DNA from 2 places in the Ligilactobacillus equi DSM 15833 genome. Region 1 is predicted to be linked to the other one. Evidence: riboswitches for the same ligand, from Rfam matches in the RefSeq annotation. Region 1 holds a riboswitch; the other holds the start of a gene.
The links. Region 1 has a riboswitch for thiamine pyrophosphate ahead of FC36_RS03535 (ECF transporter S component). Riboswitches for the same ligand answer to the same signal wherever they lie in the genome.

Region 1 (8,743 bases):
TGGTAAGGGAGGGCAAATCACCTTGAACTTCCGTTTCCCTAAAGGTATGGATGAAACAGATATCAAAGCAGGTTTAGCAAAAGTAGTGACTCCGATGGGGGTTACCCTTGACCAAGGTCGGGTTCAAGTACCACACTACGTAGACCCATCTGACCCATTAGTAGAAACTTTATTAGGGGTTTATCGTCGTCAAACTGGCCAAGAAGCTCACGGTATGGTTGTCGGTGGAGGAACATATGGACGTTTAATGAAGCGTGGGGTGGCCTTTGGGGCTATGTTCCCAGGGGTACCTGATACTATGCACCAAGCGGACGAGTTTATGCCAGTAGATGGCTTATTAAAAGCCACAGCAATTTACGCGGAAGCCATCGCAGAATTAGTTAAATAATTATCGCAAGTCGGAGTCTAGGTTCCGGCTTTTTGCTTGCAAATTTTTATTACGGGATTAAAATGGAGGTGAATTCAAAAGAAAGAAGATGGCAAGTATGGAGCGCGAAAGTCGTTTTATTCGGGATTTATTCGCCAATGCAGTTAAGCAAGAGGCAGATTTTACAATTTTTAAGGTTCCAACTAAGCGGGAAAAGATGTATCTGCGGGTCAAGACAGATTTAATTGAGCAAATTAGGGAAAGTCAGCATTTAGAAAAGATGTTAAAGACGCTTTTATCCAAGCATCGGGTTGCCAGTCAAAGTGAAGAAATTACGATTAGTCAGGGTAACTACCGTCTTTTTATGTAAACCTTGTCAAAATTCGCTCAATCCTCTAAAATTAAAGTTAAAAGTTATACGAAGAGGTGAGGTAGATGTTTTTAATTACCGGTGATTTGCGGAGTAGTTATGCGATTAAAGGTGTGGTGAATGCCACCGTCAAAAAAACTTTACAACCGGATGAAATTGATCAAGTTGCTGATTACGACAATCTTTACGAAAAAGTCAAAGAAATCTTAGGTAAACGGGCGGAAGCCCTCGGAGCTGATGGGGTCATTGATGTCAGTTTTGTACCAGAGATTGCCCGAGTGGCCGTGGGTCCTAAGTACATGATTTTGCATGGATATGGGACGGCCGTTGCTTTACTAAAAAATTCAAAGTAAGCACTGGTGGACCTTGACCTCTTAGCGGGAATATAGTATGATTATTGAGTATTTTAATACTCATGCCGCTGTGGCGGAATTGGCAGACGCGCAGCGTTCAGGTCGCTGTTGGGTTTTCCCAGTACAGGTTCGACTCCTGCCAGCGGCATTTTGACGGTCCTAATGAGGGCCGTTTTTCTTTTGAAAAATCAAGAAAACGTTTGCTAAAGAAGATGTACTATGATAAAATGCAGGTGTTATAAAGAAAATAATTGATGATAGTTGGGGTGCCTTCTGGCTGAGAAATACCCATTGAACCTGATCTGATTAACATCAGCGGAGGGAACTATGTGTAAAAAAGACAATGAGAAGTCCAGACTATCAAAGCAGTCTGGACTTTTTTAGCTCAACCATGATCAAAATTATAGGAAACGAGGTTTTGACAATGTCAAAGAAAAAGTGGGATGTTCAAAGTGTGATTTTTTTAGCAATTATTGCTATCTTTTTAGGAATTATCTATCAGGTTTGGAGTTATGCCTATTATGCCTTAGCGGCCACACCTTTAAAACCTTATGCCAATGATTTAACTCTGGGTGTGTGGACGATGGCCGGTCCTCTAGCTGGAACTTTGCTACGTAAAGTTGGAGGAGCTTTTATCGGGGAATTATTAACCGCAACAGTCGAAATGTTTCTATTTTCTAGTTGGGGAGCAGCTAACCTGATTTCTGGTCTCTATCAAGGATTAGGTTCAGAATTAGGGTTTGCTTTAACGGGATATAAAAACTTCGGTAAACTTGGACTTAGTTTATCCGTGTTGACCACCACGGTAGTGACGTTTGCCTGGTCCTTATTCCAAGATGGTTATTTAGATTATCAAGTCGGCATGCTAGTGCAGCTGTTTATTTTACGTCTGCTATCCATTGGTCTTTTTTCAGGGGTGTTAGTAGCTATGATTCAAGCAGCCGTTAAGAAAGCTGGGTTTTTACGCTAATGACAAGTTTGCAAGTAAAAAATTTGACTTTTACCTATCAAGTTGAAGGTGAGGCGGTGTTGCGCGACTTAAATTTTACCTTACCTACTCAAAAGATTAGCCTTTTGATTGGTCAGTCGGGAGCTGGTAAATCAACATTTTTAAAACTTTTAACTGGTCTTTATCCAGAATTTGGTGGCCAGATTAGCCAGGGACAGGTACTGTTAGATGGACAAGAAGTTGGAACTATGTGTGCTGCTAAAAGGGCTACTAAAATAGCTTTATTATTTCAAAATCCTCGCCAGCAAATTGTTATGACTACGTTTCGGGAACAATTGTATTTTATTTTAGCTAATTTAAATCTACCGCTGATTGAGATTAATGATAGGATCAAACAGGTTTGTCAGCAATTCAACTTAACCGCTTTTTTAGATCGGGACTTACTAACTTTATCCGGTGGTGAACTGCAAAGAGTGGCGCTTGCCAGTGTGGTAGCTATGGGGAGTGAAATTATTATTTTAGATGAACCTTTCGCCAACATTGATTTAAAGGAGCGACGGCGACTACTGGAACTTTTGCGAGATCTACAAGTCAAGCAAGGTAAAACGATTTTGATTTGTGATCATGATTTATCTGATTATCAAGCCTATGTTGACCATGTTTTTCAATTAGACCAAACACTTCATGAGGTTAATCGTACTATATTAGCTGAAGTCAAAAAGCCAGCTGTGAATTTACCACTAGCTCCTGATTTAACTGGTGATTTATCCTGGTGCAACATAGAGTTGTGGGCGGGAAAACGACAGTTGGTAATTGACAGTAGTTATCGTTTAGGTCGTGGGAAAATTGGCCTTTTATCTGGGCAAAATGGAGTGGGCAAGTCGACTTTTTTTAAGGCCTTAATCAAGCAAAATTCTTACCATGGTAAAATTATTTTTGATAAGCAGGACTTAGCGCGGACAAAAGCAAAAAAGTGGGCTAGGTTGGTCGGAATTGTCTTTCAAAATAGTTTAGATCAGTTTGTAAAATTGACGGTAGCTGAGGAATTAGCTCTCTCACTAAAAAAGAGTCACCACCCAGAGTACTGGACGCCCGCGCGCGTGCAAGCAGTAGCACAAGCCTTTGGTCTGTGGGATTTAAATGACCAAGTTTGTTACCAGCTTTCCGGTGGTCAACAAAAACGTCTGCAGATTCTAGGGATGCTGATTATGAGTCCACCAGTCTTGTTACTTGACGAGCCCTTTAGCGGTTTGGATCAGGTAAGTCTAAAGCCGGTCTTGGAGGAGTTACAGACTGTGACTGTTGATTTGCAAATCGCGACTTTAGTGATTTCACACCAATTAATGGGAATTACCCCTTATTTAGACTATCAGCTTCGTTTGGAGCATCAAAAGTTAGGATGGTGAAACGATGAAATTTAAATTGAATCCCACTATCATGTTACTTCTACTCTTAAGTCAAGGTCTTTGTCTAGCTTTTATTAAGAGCATTAGTTATAACCTTTTGGTACTGTTGTTAAGTTTAGGCTACTTAGCCTATCATAAAGCCAACTTTAAAACGATAGGGTTAGTCTTTTTAATAACCTTTCCCTTAAGTTTAGGTTCCTTTCTTTCTTTTTACTATTTTGGTCAAGGAGCGCGTGTGTACTTAGCCTGGATTTATGCTAGTCGGATTTATGCTTACTTGAGTTTGGGAATGCTGTTGACGTTGACTACTAAAATTGATGTATTACTAATAAGCTTGGAACAACACTTGCATTTACCTCAAGCTTTTGTTTATGGTGGTTTAGCTGCTATGAATATGTTGAGTCGTATCAAAAAGCAATTAGGTGTGATTAAATATTCAGCCCAAATTAGGGGAAAAAGTTATCATTATTATCAACCAGGTTTGTACTTGAGGGTTATCATTACAGCTTTAACCTGGTCCCGTGATAGTGCCCAAGCCATGCGAGCCTTAGGTTTTGTTGAAAAAGGCCCCCGTACGCAAGAAAAAGCAGATGTTTTGCCTAAATGGCAATGGGCTTTTTTAGGCGGGACGTCCCTTTTACCGCTTGTCGTGGTTATATTTCACTGGTTGTAAAGTTTAGTGTCAGGAGGTTTAGCTTCCTGACTTTTTGGTGTGTAAAAATATTAAAATCTTATCTTGGCCGCAATTGAACTTCGAAATTTTAACGCGTATAATAAGTTAATGGAGTTATTCGAGAAAGGAATAAGTAATTATGGGAAAGAGATTGAAAAGCAGTCGCTACATCACGGGCTTTGATGGGTTACGGACTTTAGCGGTGATTGGCGTGATTTTATATCATATTCTGCCACAAAGTTTGCCGGGGGGCTTTTTGGGAGTGCCGATTTTCTTCGTTGTTTCGGGTTACCTAATCACTGATTTGCTAATTCAGGAAAAAGAAGAACGAGGCTTTATCTCTATTAAAGATTTTTATCTACGTCGTTTTCGGCGTTTATACCCGGCTTTATTAACCATGGTTTTGGTATCGAGTGCTTACATAACACTTTTCCAACGCAACCTGTTGGTAAATATTCGAGGGATAATTTTAAGTAACGTTTTTTATGTTTACAACTGGTTTCAAATTAAGCACCATGAGTCCTATTTTGCGCACTTTGGTGGTGAATCTCCCTTTACGCACCTGTGGTCCTTATCAATCGAAGGACAGTTTTACTTGTTATGGCCGCTATTAGTGATCTTATTGTTAGCTTTTATTAAAAAGAAGAGCATGATTGCCCTAATAATCTTTTTAGGAGCCTTCATTTCTGCACTCGAGATGGCTCTGCTGTATCATGGTGGCGACCCCTCGCGCTTGTATTATGGTACTGATACGCGTATGTTTGCAATCCTCATTGGAGCCGCCTTAGCTTTTGTTTGGCCAAGTACTAAATTACGGCCGCAAGTTAATACAGGACACCGGCGCTTTTTAGATGGAATTGGTGCCTTTGCTTTGGCGGGGATTATTTTAAGCTTTATTTTTGCCTCCGCTCAAGCTTCGGGGATTTATCACATGGGGATGTTTTTCTTCTCCATTCTTTCTGCCTTGTTGGTGGCAATTGTGGCACATCCTGGAGGTGACTTTAACCGTCTCTTCACCAATCCGCTTTTTACTTGGATTGGAAAAAGAAGTTACGGCATTTATCTTTACCAATTTCCGGTGATGATTTTTTATGAAAGTAAAGTCAAGGTTGGTAATCATCCTATTTTAAATGCGGTTATCGAAATTGCTTTAATTTTGGTGATTTCAGAGCTTTCTTACCGCTACTTAGAACGGCCGTTGCAATTCTTTGATTACCGTCAAACATTATCGGTAATCCGGGAAGCATTCCGCAAGGATACGGTGCACATGCCTCGTAGATATGCTTTGAGTATTGCTGGTTTAGTAGTTATGGTGGCACTCATTGGTGCTTTGATGCAACCTAAGTCCAATCAAATGCAAGCTAATCCTGTGCAAGCGACGATTGCTAAGAACCAAGCGCAAACTAAGAAGAATAATCAAACGAAGGCGAAGCCTTCTAAGAAGGTTCAAGCTAATTTAGAAAAGCAACTGACTCAAAAACAAATTAATCAGGCACAAAATATGTCTTTAACAGCAGTTGGAGATTCCGTTTTAGCGGCTACGAGTCCTAGTTTACAAGATATTTTTCCGCAGATGTATGTCGATGCCCAAGTCGGGCGCCAAGTTTATATGGTACCTGATGTGTTGAAAAACTTACAGGCTCAAGGGCACTTAGCGGATACGGTCTTATTGGTAGAGGGGACGAATGGCGCTTTTAATGAGGAACAATTAGCTCAAATTATGGAGGTTTTGGGTAAACGACAGGTTTACTGGGTAAATGTTCATGTTCCGACAAAGAGTTGGCAAAACTCCGTTAATAAAGGAATTAAAGAAGCAGGTCGCAAATATCCAAACATTCATGTAATCGACTGGTATGATTATAGTAATGGGCATGAAAGTTGGTTCTATAATGATGATGTCCACCCCAATAAGGTTGGGACAGACAAATTTACTAACTTAGTGGCACAAAAAATTTTGAAATAAAGGTAGAGGCTTATCGTAAACGGTAGGCTTCTTTTTTTGAAAAGAATGCTTGAAAGTTTCAGAAATGCATACTAAAATATCTATGAAAGCGCAAACAAAAACCGTGTGAGGGGGTTGTTCCATGGAAAAAGAATATTATGTCAGTCGAGCTAAGTTATATCGTGATGAAGCACAAAGGGCAATTACCTATATCAATAACGGGGATGAACAATACAGTCATTTAATTTATCAAAACCTTTGTAAATCTTTTAGGTTAGAACTAAAAGTTCTTAAAGATGACGTGCCATTATATAGACAAATGTTAGTGGAATTCAATGAGCAGGTCGCTAATCATAATGACATTTTGACTAATCTAGTTTGGATTCGGGCGCGGGCACGCCAATTTGAGTAAAGGCCTATGTTTTCAATGTGCTAAGCCCTTTCAAACTATATATTTAAGTGATTTTATGTTATAATAGAAGTAGGATAAAAGTGATGAGGGGGTCATCTTATGACAATGGAATACAAAAACATCTTGGTACCAGTTGATGGTTCAAAAACGGCGGAAAATGCTTTGAAAACCGCAACAGAAATTGCTAAGCGTAACCAAGGCCATGTTGATTTATTGAATGTCATCGACCTAAAACAATTCTCCATGAGTTTCGGCGGAATGGTGGATGCTAACGGCGATGTTGTATATCAATCATTTGAAGATGTTAATGAATATCTAGAAAAATTACAAGCAGAAGTCAAAGCCAATGGTTTAGACGCTGTGGATATTCACGCTCGTTTCGGGACGCCAAGAACTATTGTTGCTAAAGAATTTCCTTTGGACCACCACACAGATTTAATTGTCATGGGACCGACGGGAATGAATGTGGTTGAGAGAGCTTTGATGGGGGCGGTTACGGACTATGTAACGCGCAATGCCGTCTGTGATGTAATGGTTGCACGTTGAGTTTCAAAAAGCTGTGCTTTTTTTGAGAGAAGCACAGCTTTTTTATTTTCTTTATGAAAAATGAGTAGTCATCAAGCCCGTTATTATAGGATTATTTTCTTGGTGAAAATTTAATGATGAAATCTATTTTTTCTTAATCGTTGACTAATTAAAAGCAACTTGCTAAAATTGAATAAATAGTTTTAAGATATTATTTGGAGGCAAAAATTATGAATAAATTTCTTAAGCGTATGCTCGCTAAGGAAGACGTCTCAGTTTATAAGAATAAAGACTCGCACTTGCGACAAGTTCTGACAACCAAGGACTTCTTGGCATTAGGGGTAGGGACCATCGTGAGTACAGCAATCTTTACTTTACCAGGGGTTATTGCTGCGAAGTATGCGGGCCCTGCAGTTGCTCTTTCTTTCTTAGTAGCAGCTGTGGTTGCTGGTTTGGTGGCTTTCGCTTATGCTGAAATGTCATCAGCCATGCCTTTTGCAGGTTCAGCTTATTCTTGGATGAACGTTATCTTTGGTGAATTTTTTGGTTGGGTTGTTGGCTGGGCTTTGTTGGCTGAGTACTTTATTGCCGTGGCCTTCGTGGCTTCGGGACTGTCGGCTAATTTTAGAGGTTTGATTGAGCCTTTAGGACTTACCTTGCCGGCATCATTATCAAATCCTGTGGGAACTAACGGTGGGGTTGTTGACTTATTTGCCCTAATCGTTTTGGTGTTAGTCGCTTTCTTAGTTTCACGTGGGATGTCTGAAGCGGCCCGGGTGCAAAATACTTTGGTAATTTTAAAGGTGGCGGCCATCTTGCTCTTTTTATTGGTAGGGGCAACCGCTATTAAGACACAAAACTACACCCCATTTATTCCTGAATCAAAAGTTAATCCTGATGGCACTCACTTTGGAGGTTGGCAAGGGATTTACGCCGGGGTTTCCTCAATTTTCTTATCTTACATTGGTTTTGACTCTATTGCAGCGAATGCGGCAGAAGCCAAGAACCCATCTAAGACCATGCCGCGTGGGATTTTAGGCTCTTTGGTGATTGCTGTAGTTCTTTTTGTGGCTGTTTCCTTAGTTTTAGTTGGGATGTTCCACTACACGAAGTACGCCGGGAACGCCGAACCTGTTGGTTGGGCTTTGAGACATGCTGGTCATCCTGTGGTGGCTTCCGTAGTAACTTCTATCGCCGTTTTGGGGATGTTTACAGCTATCATTGGGATGATGTTGGCAGGTTCTCGTTTACTTTACTCTTTCGGTCGGGATGGAATGTTACCAGCCTGGTTAGGTAAGTTAAATAAGAATAACTTACCTAATAATGCCTTATTGGTTTTAACCATTGTCACGATTATTTTAGGGGCCTTTTTCCCATTTGAAACCTTATCGCAATTAGTTTCTGCCGGAACTTTAATTGCCTTTATGTTCGTTTCCTTGGGAATCTATGCTTTACGAAAGCGGGAAGGTAAGGACTTACCAATGCCTGGCTTTAAGATGCCACTTTACCCCGTTTTACCAGCCCTAGCCTTTATTGGGTCCTTAGCCGTCTTTTGGGGCTTAGACATTGAAGCCAAAACTTACGCCGGTTACTGGTGCCTTTTAGGTTTGGTAATTTACTTTGTCTACGGCTTACACCACTCTGTCTTATCCAAGAAAAATAATCAAAAATAATTGCTAAGAAAAGTTCGTATCAGTCGAGGTACGAACTTTTTTTCGCCTAAGTCAGTAACAAGATTAATAGAGC
Region 2 (8,743 bases), on a different contig from region 1:
AAAATGTTGGGGCTAAGCAACATAACCGTGCAAGAAAGAGCCTTTTTTATGGAATGGGAGCTTCGTTAGTCTTTGCGACTGTTATGGCCTACATTTCTTTTTTTCACGGGGATGCATTGGCCCGTATTTTTACTCAAAATCGTGGGGTCGTAGATGCGACGGCATTGTACATGAAATCTTATGCTTTTGACGTTTTGATGACTGCCATTTTCTTTTGTTTCGTGGGTTACTTTAATGGTTATGGTAAGACCCAGTTCGTCATGATACAAGGCCTTATTGGAGCATTACTATTCCGAATTCCTCTGGCTTTCTTCTTGACCAGTCTACCGGGGGCAAATCTCTTTTACCTTGGGATGGCAACACCAGCTTCTTCCGTAGTCCAAATTATCTTATGCGTTAGCTATTACTGGATGTTACGTCGTAAAATATGCATATAAAAATAAGACGCTGCTAAAAAATTAGTGGCGTCTTATTTGTCTTTTCCAACTTAGATGAGTTGAGCAGTTATAGTTCTATAATCTAATATAAACTCGTAAACAAGTTCGTGACAAAAATATAAAAGTGTCTTGAAATGAACAGATTATCACGGAGTGTGCTTTAAGTCTAAGGTAAAGTAATTTATGCTAAAGAAAACTTCATGACATAGTGACTGAAAAAAAACAAACTGTTTAAAAGGAGTTTAATATGGATAAAATTAATGCTTTATTAAGACAAATCAACGAAGCTGATGCAATTTTAGTCGGAGCGGCTTCAGGGATGTCGACCGCAGCGGGGATGGATTTTTGGTATGAAGACAGTCTCCTTTATAATACTGAAATACGCTACTATGCTGATAAATATGGGTTTCACGGAATTTTTAATGGCTTTTATAACCACTTTGAAAGCGAAGAGGAACACTGGGGCTTTTACCTGGCCGCTTTAGATATGATTCTCAATCTTCCGGCTCAAAAGCCGACTTACAAGAACCTTAAACGCCTCTTAAAAGATAAAGACTACCACATCATGACAACTAACCAAGATACCTTATTTTTTCAGGATTTTCCGGCAGAAAAGATTTCTGAAATTCAAGGCTCTTGGAATTATTTTCAAAGCGAGCGACCTAGTAGCGACCAAAATCTCTATTCCACACGACAACTATTGGCGCAAGTTCAGGGCCAAGTGAGAGAGCATAAATTGCCAAAGACAGCCATCCCATACAGTCCAGTGAATGGAGCCAAATTAATTCCTTGGGCGCGGGGGCCAGAGTTTCTTGAAGGAAAACGTTACTTTGAAGAACACAAAAAAATAAATCAGTTCTTGGGTCAATACCAAGGTCAAAAAATTCTCTTTCTTGAATTAGGTGTGGGACGCATGACTCCGATGTTTATTCAAGAACCTTTCTGGGAGATGACCAATGCTATGAAACAGGCTTTTTACGTTAATATTAATCCTAAAGATGCCTTGACACATCCACAAATTGTTGACCGTTCACTCTTAATTCACGAGGATATTAATAATGTTTTAGCTGCTGCTGTACAAAAATTGGAGGGAAAAAATGTCTAAATCAAGCTTAAAACTCGCCCGCAAATGGATCAAGCAAGCTGATGCCGTACTAGTTACAGCTAGTAATGGATTCGCCATTTCCGAAGGGGTAAATTTATTTACTGATAATCAAAATTTTCGTCAAGCCTTAGGCAACATGGTAACGAAATATCGCTTACCTAATCTTTTAAGTGCTTTTTCCTATGATTATCCGCACGACGTGGAACGTTTTCGGATGTATGGTCGAGTAGCAGAATTTTATAACTATAGTTATCATGCTAGTCCTGTGATGCAAAAACTCCAAGGTTTACTTGCTGGTAAGGACTACTTGGTGTGGACTTCCAACACCGAAGGCCATTTTAAGCAAGCCGGTTTACCGGTTTTAGAAGTAGAAGGGTCTTGGTTGGAAGGAATTTGTCAAAACGGAGATCATGTAGATTTAAAGAATATTTTACATGAAATTTATCAAAAAGACCAAGCCGGAACCTTGACAGTAGCTGACGTACCTCTATGTGATATTTGTGGGGGAACTGTGAAACTTAATTTAGCTGGGCCTGATTTTCAAATTAATCAAACCCAAGTAGATGCTTTTCAAAACTTCATTACGCGAAATCAAAACCGGAAATTATTAGTTTTAGAACTGGGGATTGGTGCCCACAATCAGCTAATTAAAGCACCTAGTATGCAATTAGTTGCCGGTAATCATAATAGCCGTTATATTACGATTAATAAGGGTGAACTGAATATTCCTGCTAATTTAGCGGCTCGGGCGATTGGCTTTGACGCTGATTTAAGTTTGGCTTTAGAAGAATTGTTAACCGGTAATGATTTAGGTGCTAAAATTATCCCGCCACAAGAAGTTAAGGGTACCCCCCATGAAGATACGAAACTAATTAAGCAAATCTATCCATCTTACACAGCGAATACATTATTGGTCGTATCATCCATCAAGAAAAGGGGCGCATGGTACCTGAAATTATGATGAAAACAGGTCTGGATACCCGTCAAGCCGAAACATTGTTTATCTACATTTTACATGGTTCTTTTGCCGTTAACCGGCGCCATAACTTTCAAAAAGATGCACAATGGCAAGCCGATACCGAAATGTTACAAAAATTTGTTCAAGTTGGTTATAATCAATTACACCAATAAGCCAAAAAAGCCTTCCTGAAGTGGAGGGCTATTTGTTGTTGATGATTTTTTGGAATCGTAATAACTGTTGAGGTAAATGCTTAGCATAATACCAAAAATTACGCTCTAAAAAAAGTGCGACGGGTTGGTCTGGACGGGAAAGAAATACTTGTCCAGAAGTTGTCGTAAGCTTAACTTGACAATTAGTTTGCCAGCTGATGAATTGTTCAAAAGATTGTGATAACTTGAAAGCTTGCGTGAGCGTGAGATCCACCAATGATGACTTAATTTCCAAAAATGGCAACGAAAGATATAGTCGCATTTGCACATAGAACTTAGCTAATTGGCTGATAGTTAAAGTTTGAGGTTCCTGACCTTGACCGGCTAAATAACGATAGCCCTCGTAAATTTGGTTATGACAAGCTGCATACAAATAGTCATCTAGCTGTTCCGGACGGTAAATTTCGGAATGTGTGGCTTGAAAATAAGTATGAATATCCCGATAATTTTGCTGACTAATTAAGGCAGCCAAGGCAAATTGCTTATAACTTTGACGAGCAGTAGTAGGGCTTGGGGAACGAGAGGATGCCAAATCCGGCAAATTATTGAAGCTAAAACGCACGGTATCCAAGTTGTGCTGAACCTGACCGTTTTCTAAGTCAACAGTTGCGGTAAAAGCTTGCGGTCCATGTTGGAGTGTAATTTCCGAGAAACTTTTGTCCTGAAGGGCCATTTGACCTAGCGCTAGTATATCGTGAACAAGTTGGGCTTGAAAATATCGAAAGTCTTGTTTTTCGATAGGAGTAAATGGTAAATCAGGAATTTTTACATGCGTAAAATCCGGGTAATACCGGGGTAAATTAGCCAATATCAATTGCCAAAAGTCAGTTTGATAATCGATCTTAGGTAACGGGACTTGTTCAATGAGCGTAGCCATCACTCGGTAAAAACTGGCTAGATCCTGTTGGTCTTTGGTGAAAGTGATTCTTTCCACGAGATCTAAGGGTTGCTGAATTTTTAACTGGGAACCATGGCGCTTGAGTTGAGCTTCTGGAAAAAATTCCTGGGCTTCTTTCAGTAAATTCATCTTCTTATTGCCGTTCATCTTGGTAGAGGGTTACTGGACCTTGGTCCTGAGCCAACCAAAGCTTGGCAGCATTGATCCATTGTGCTAAGGTAGGGTCAACATCCCGCGGATAAACAGCACTTGTCTCATCAGCTAAGGCTAAACCATGAATTCCACTTTGGAAGAGATGGTATTCACAAGGTACGCCCAATTCCTGAAGTTTGAGGACAAATTGTGTGGTTTCTTTTGGGGAAACGGTCGTATCTTGTCCTCCCTGCCAAAGGAAAGTTTTCGGAAAATTAGCATCCACGCCTTGAATTAAATCTAATTGTTGGTGAAATTCTGGTGGGATTGCTTGTGCAAGGTAAGCGGCATCTCTGTGCAAATGCACACTCGGAACCGTCAACATCGGATAAGCTAGGATTAAGCCTTGAATTTTCAAAGGAGCAGGGATAGTATAATCGGCTTGATGTTCCATAAAATACGCAATGAGATGAGCGCCAGCTGAGAAACCTAAAAGGTAAAGTCGTTCAGAATCTAAATACCATTCCTTAGCATGGTCAGCGATGACCTGCAGGGCACATTCTAAATCTCGATAGGTCTGAAAAATCTCAAAATCCTCATTGATTACAGCTGCTTGTTGGGCATCTGGCCGTTGCAGGAAGTAAACGGAATAATCAAGTAAAAAAACATTAAATCCCATCCCCAAGAAGCGTGCTACTACTGGTTCACTTTCCTTATGGGCAAGATTTAGATAGCCACCGCCGGGACAAACAATGATGCCGGGACGCTTACGGTGCTTTTTGTGGGTAATTTCCTCATCCAATACATAAGCAGTTAGCTTTACCGCCGCATTGCCAGGTCGGAGAGGGAAACTTTGATAGTACATAAATTTATACCTCCTTTTTCTTTAATTATAGCGATTTTTCCACTTGTTATCATAGGGTTTGCGACATAAAATAAGAATATATCAAAAATTTAAGGAGGAAATTAGTAGCGGATATGTATTTTCTAATTTCTTTTCAGCAAATCTGCATCATGTTCATCCTGATGGGGATTGGTTTTACCTGTCAAAGGCTCAAAGTGCTGCATGAACAGACAATTAAGGAATTAACAACTATTTTAATTAATGTGGTTTCACCATGTTTAATTTTTAATTCCTTTCACCAAAAGATGACCACTAATCTTTTGCAAACTTTTTGGTGGACCATATTAGCGACGGTAATTTCTTTTTCCGTATCTGTCTTTTTAGGTAAGCTCTTATTTTCTTTACCGACTTTCAAAGAAAATGACCAGCAAGGAATTTATAAATTTGCTGTCACTTACACCAACAGTGGTTTTATGGGCATCCCCTTAATTCAAGCTTTAATTGGTAAGCAAGGTACCTTTTTTTCGGTACCGTTTTTAGTGGTTAATAATATTTTTTTGTGGACCCACGGCGTAAGCCTTTTTCAGAAGCGAAAGCGTTTCATGTTAGGGGAAACCTTACGCACCATTTTACTCAATCCTAATATTATCGCTACGATTATCGGTTTGTTATTTTTTATAAGTGGTTTGAACCAAGCACTACCAGTTATGGTGATGAAGCCGATTGAGTATGTAGCAACGCTCAATACACCATTAAGTATGATTGTAATTGGCGCTAACCTGGCTACGATTAAAGGCAAGTTTTATGATGATTTAGAAGTTTGGAGCTTGGTCTTCTTGCGCAACCTCATTTTTCCTTTGATTTTGGTGGCAACTTTAGCCTTTTTACCATTATCTTCCACAGCTTTTACCGCTATCACGGTCATGATTTCGGCTCCGGTCGCCGGCTTAATTGTGATGTTAAGCCTAATCAATAATCAACCGGTAGATTTTGCTTCCAAGGTTTTGTGCCTATCAACAGTTTGTTCTATGATTAGTCTGCCGTTGATGATAATGTTGGCTAATTTAATTCACTAACAGTAATAATCTTGTGTATTTTATACAGAAATTTGAATGTTATAGAAAGTAAGTAAATCATTCTATGTTTTGTGATACTCAAAATATAGAGCGAAGAATGAAATTCTATTATTGAATGCGATTTCAAAACATGTTATAGTTAGAAGGTAAAATTGAAGCAGGGGAGCTCGTAAGCGAGCTGAGAGGAAGTCATCAACTTCGACCCTTAACCTGATCCGGATAATGCCGGCGGAGGGAGTTTGTAGACATTTTGTGTGATATTTAAAGATATTCTCCATTTAAGACAGGCTCTTTTCATAGGAAGGGCCTGTTTTTGTATGGAGGAATTGAGATGGATTTATTACAAGCATGTCGAAAATACGCACCCCTAGTCCATTGCATTACGAATTATGTAACCGTCAATGATTGTGCTAATGTGATTATTGCTAGTGGGGGTCGCCCTTTAATGGCTGACGAAATCACAGAAATGACTGAAATTGCGCAAAAAGCTGAAGTTTTGGTGATTAATATTGGCACCTTAAACCAAAGGACTTTTACTGCTAGCTTAGCCGCTGGTAAGGCTATGCGTCAATACGGAAAAATGGTGTTATTGGATCCCGTAGGTATTGGTGTATCTACTTTTAGACAAAAAGCGGTGCAAGAAATTTTAACCACCGTGAAGCCACAGGTAATTCGTGGTAATTTTTCGGAAATCCTCACTTTAATCAGTGGTCAACAACATGGTTCCGGGGTAGATATGGCTCAAACAGATCAAATGACCCAGGCTACTCAAGACAGCCTAATAGCGCAGATGCAGGATTTTTGTCAACAATCTGATTGCGTCTTGATAGCTAGCGGACCGGAAGATTTAATTGTTAATTCTCAGCAAGCTTACCTGGTACAAAATGGGCATGCCTTAATGAAAGACGTCACTGGGACTGGTTGCCAATTAAGCGCTTTAATTGGAGCTTTATTAGGCGCCGGACAAGATTGGACTAAAACTTGTCTAACAGCCACCTGCATGTGGGGGCTAGCTGGAGAAAAGGCCGCGAAGAAAATAACAGTTGGCGATGGCAATGCTAGTTACCGCAATTATTTAATTGATGCGGTTTATCAAATGACAGATAAAGAAGTAAAAGAAGGTGCAAACTATGTCAAACTTAGATAAAGATTTATTGTTATACGCCGTCACTGACCGAAAAAATTTAGGTCAGACTGAATTTTTAACAAGCATTAAGCAAGCTTTGGCCGGCGGTGTAACGTGCTTGCAACTACGCGAAAAAAATCTGTCCAGGGAAGCTTTTAGTGCAGAAGCTTACGCCGTTAAACAGCTTTGCCAAGAAGCACAAGTGCCATTCATTATTAATGATAGTTTGGAAGTTGCCCTGGATTGTCAAGCCGATGGTTTACATGTTGGTCAAGAAGACTTACAAAAATCCGATTTTTACCAGCAAATACCTAGCGATATGATCCTAGGTGTCTCAGTGCAAAACGTGGCTCAAGCCAAAGAAGCCCAGGCCAAAGGGGCAAATTACCTGGGCGTGGGTACCATATTTCCCACCCAAACCAAGACCGATGCTGTTAGGGTTAGCCGTCAAACCTTAGCAGAAATTTGTCAAGCTGTTAACATTCCCGTTGTAGCGATTGGGGGGATTGATGAGGATAATATGGAAAGTTTAGCTGGAACTGGAATTGCAGGGTTAGCTATAGTGAATGCTATTTTGGGGGCACCAGAAATTGAAAAGCAAAGTCACAAACTCAAAGCTTTAGCAGTTAAAACTGTCTTCACCTCGCGGAGTGCGAACCTACCGCCCGTTTTATCAATTGCGGGTAGTGATTCCAGTGGTGGGGCCGGAATTCAAGCTGATATCAAGGCAATTATGGCCAATGGTGGGTTTGCCATGACCGCGATTACTGCTATGACCGCACAAAACACTCAAGGGGTTACGGCGATTATAGAATCCAGTCCCGAATTTTTACAAGCACAAATAGCAACGGTCTTTACAGACATTTATCCTCTGGCTATTAAGGTTGGGATGGTACCAAGTCCAGAGTTAATGCAAGTAATTGCACAGGAATTAAGTTTGTATCAGGCAAACAATGTTGTCTTAGATCCGGTCATGGTTGCTACTTCTGGGGCCCAACTGATGAAGTCTGAAACGCTTGATGCCTTAAAAGCCTTAGCTCGTCAAGCAACTCTTATTACTCCTAACATTGATGAAGCCCAAATTTTAGCGGAAATGGAAATTAGGAATGCCACCGATATGGAAGTAGCGGCTCAAAAATTAACGCAAGAATTAGGTTGTGCCGTACTAGTTAAAGGCGGTCACCTAGTTAACGATGCCAATGATGTCTTTGCTCAAGGTAATCAGGTACTTTGGCTTAATGGTCAAAAAATTAATAATTCCAATACACATGGAACCGGTTGTACTTTATCAAGTGCCATTGCAGCTAACCTTGCACATGGCGAGGACTTAATTCCCGCTATTCAAAAAGCCAAGAAATATCTCTCGGGAATTTTAGCTAGTCAATTAGATCTTGGACTTGGTAGCGGACCAATGAATCATGGTTACCTTTTAAAATAATCGGAATAAATATCTGCTTTATTACTATTTACTCCAAAGGAATGCACCCTGAATTTTAGCACACTTGACAAAAAATAATTTCCAATTTTTACTACTGATGTTTATATTTAATGGCTTATGCAACATTTAAGAAAATCCGACCAAGACCCGTAGTAACCTTCTGAGTAACAATATAAGAAAATATAGGCCATCCATCATCTATTATTTAACTTTAAGTTCTTTTATATACTTTCAGACAATTAATGTACCAATAGTATATTAATTGTCTTTTTGGAGTTTTAGAGGGTAGTTGGTAAAATAGCTTTCAAATTATAACGAAGATGATAATTAAGAAAAGTATGATTGTTTAAATTAAAGAGAATGAAATTCGAAATTTATCTATGCAATCCAATTTTGGAAAAACTAGATTACAACAATTACAAATGAGATTATCGAGAATGACAAAAACTCGTTGAGTCCAAGCTTACCTGAGGAGGAGCCGTTAACAGATTTAAAGGATTGCTAATTTAGAAACGGA

Region 2: linked by a shared signal. The riboswitch ahead of thiM (hydroxyethylthiazole kinase) and the one ahead of FC36_RS03535 (ECF transporter S component) in region 1 are both predicted to bind thiamine pyrophosphate.

The regions. Positions count from the first base shown of each region.
Region 1 covers NZ_AZFH01000027.1:1,641-10,383, forward strand. The annotation lists gene pepV (dipeptidase PepV) at 1-388, shown strand, start outside; gene FC36_RS03520 (hypothetical protein) at 477-737, shown strand; gene FC36_RS03525 (hypothetical protein) at 803-1,090, shown strand; tRNA gene FC36_RS03530 (tRNA-Leu) at 1,155-1,238, shown strand; TPP riboswitch at 1,343-1,431, shown strand; gene FC36_RS03535 (ECF transporter S component) at 1,515-2,060, shown strand; gene FC36_RS03540 (ABC transporter ATP-binding protein) at 2,060-3,445, shown strand; gene FC36_RS03545 (CbiQ family ECF transporter T component) at 3,450-4,118, shown strand; gene FC36_RS03550 (acyltransferase family protein) at 4,258-6,081, shown strand; gene FC36_RS03555 (hypothetical protein) at 6,203-6,472, shown strand; gene FC36_RS03560 (universal stress protein) at 6,572-7,018, shown strand; gene FC36_RS03565 (APC family permease) at 7,228-8,670, shown strand; gene FC36_RS03570 (prepilin peptidase) at 8,717-8,743, opposite strand, start outside.
Region 2 covers NZ_AZFH01000007.1:6,918-15,660, forward strand. The annotation lists gene FC36_RS01290 (MATE family efflux transporter) at 1-437, shown strand, start outside; gene FC36_RS01295 (SIR2 family NAD-dependent protein deacylase) at 685-1,542, shown strand; gene FC36_RS12305 (SIR2 family NAD-dependent protein deacylase) at 1,535-2,503, shown strand; gene FC36_RS01305 (hypothetical protein) at 2,485-2,673, shown strand; gene FC36_RS01310 (hypothetical protein) at 2,702-3,739, opposite strand; gene FC36_RS01315 (alpha/beta hydrolase) at 3,744-4,607, opposite strand; gene FC36_RS01320 (AEC family transporter) at 4,721-5,662, shown strand; TPP riboswitch at 5,812-5,916, shown strand; gene thiM (hydroxyethylthiazole kinase) at 5,994-6,809, shown strand; gene thiD (bifunctional hydroxymethylpyrimidine kinase/phosphomethylpyrimidine kinase) at 6,793-8,226, shown strand.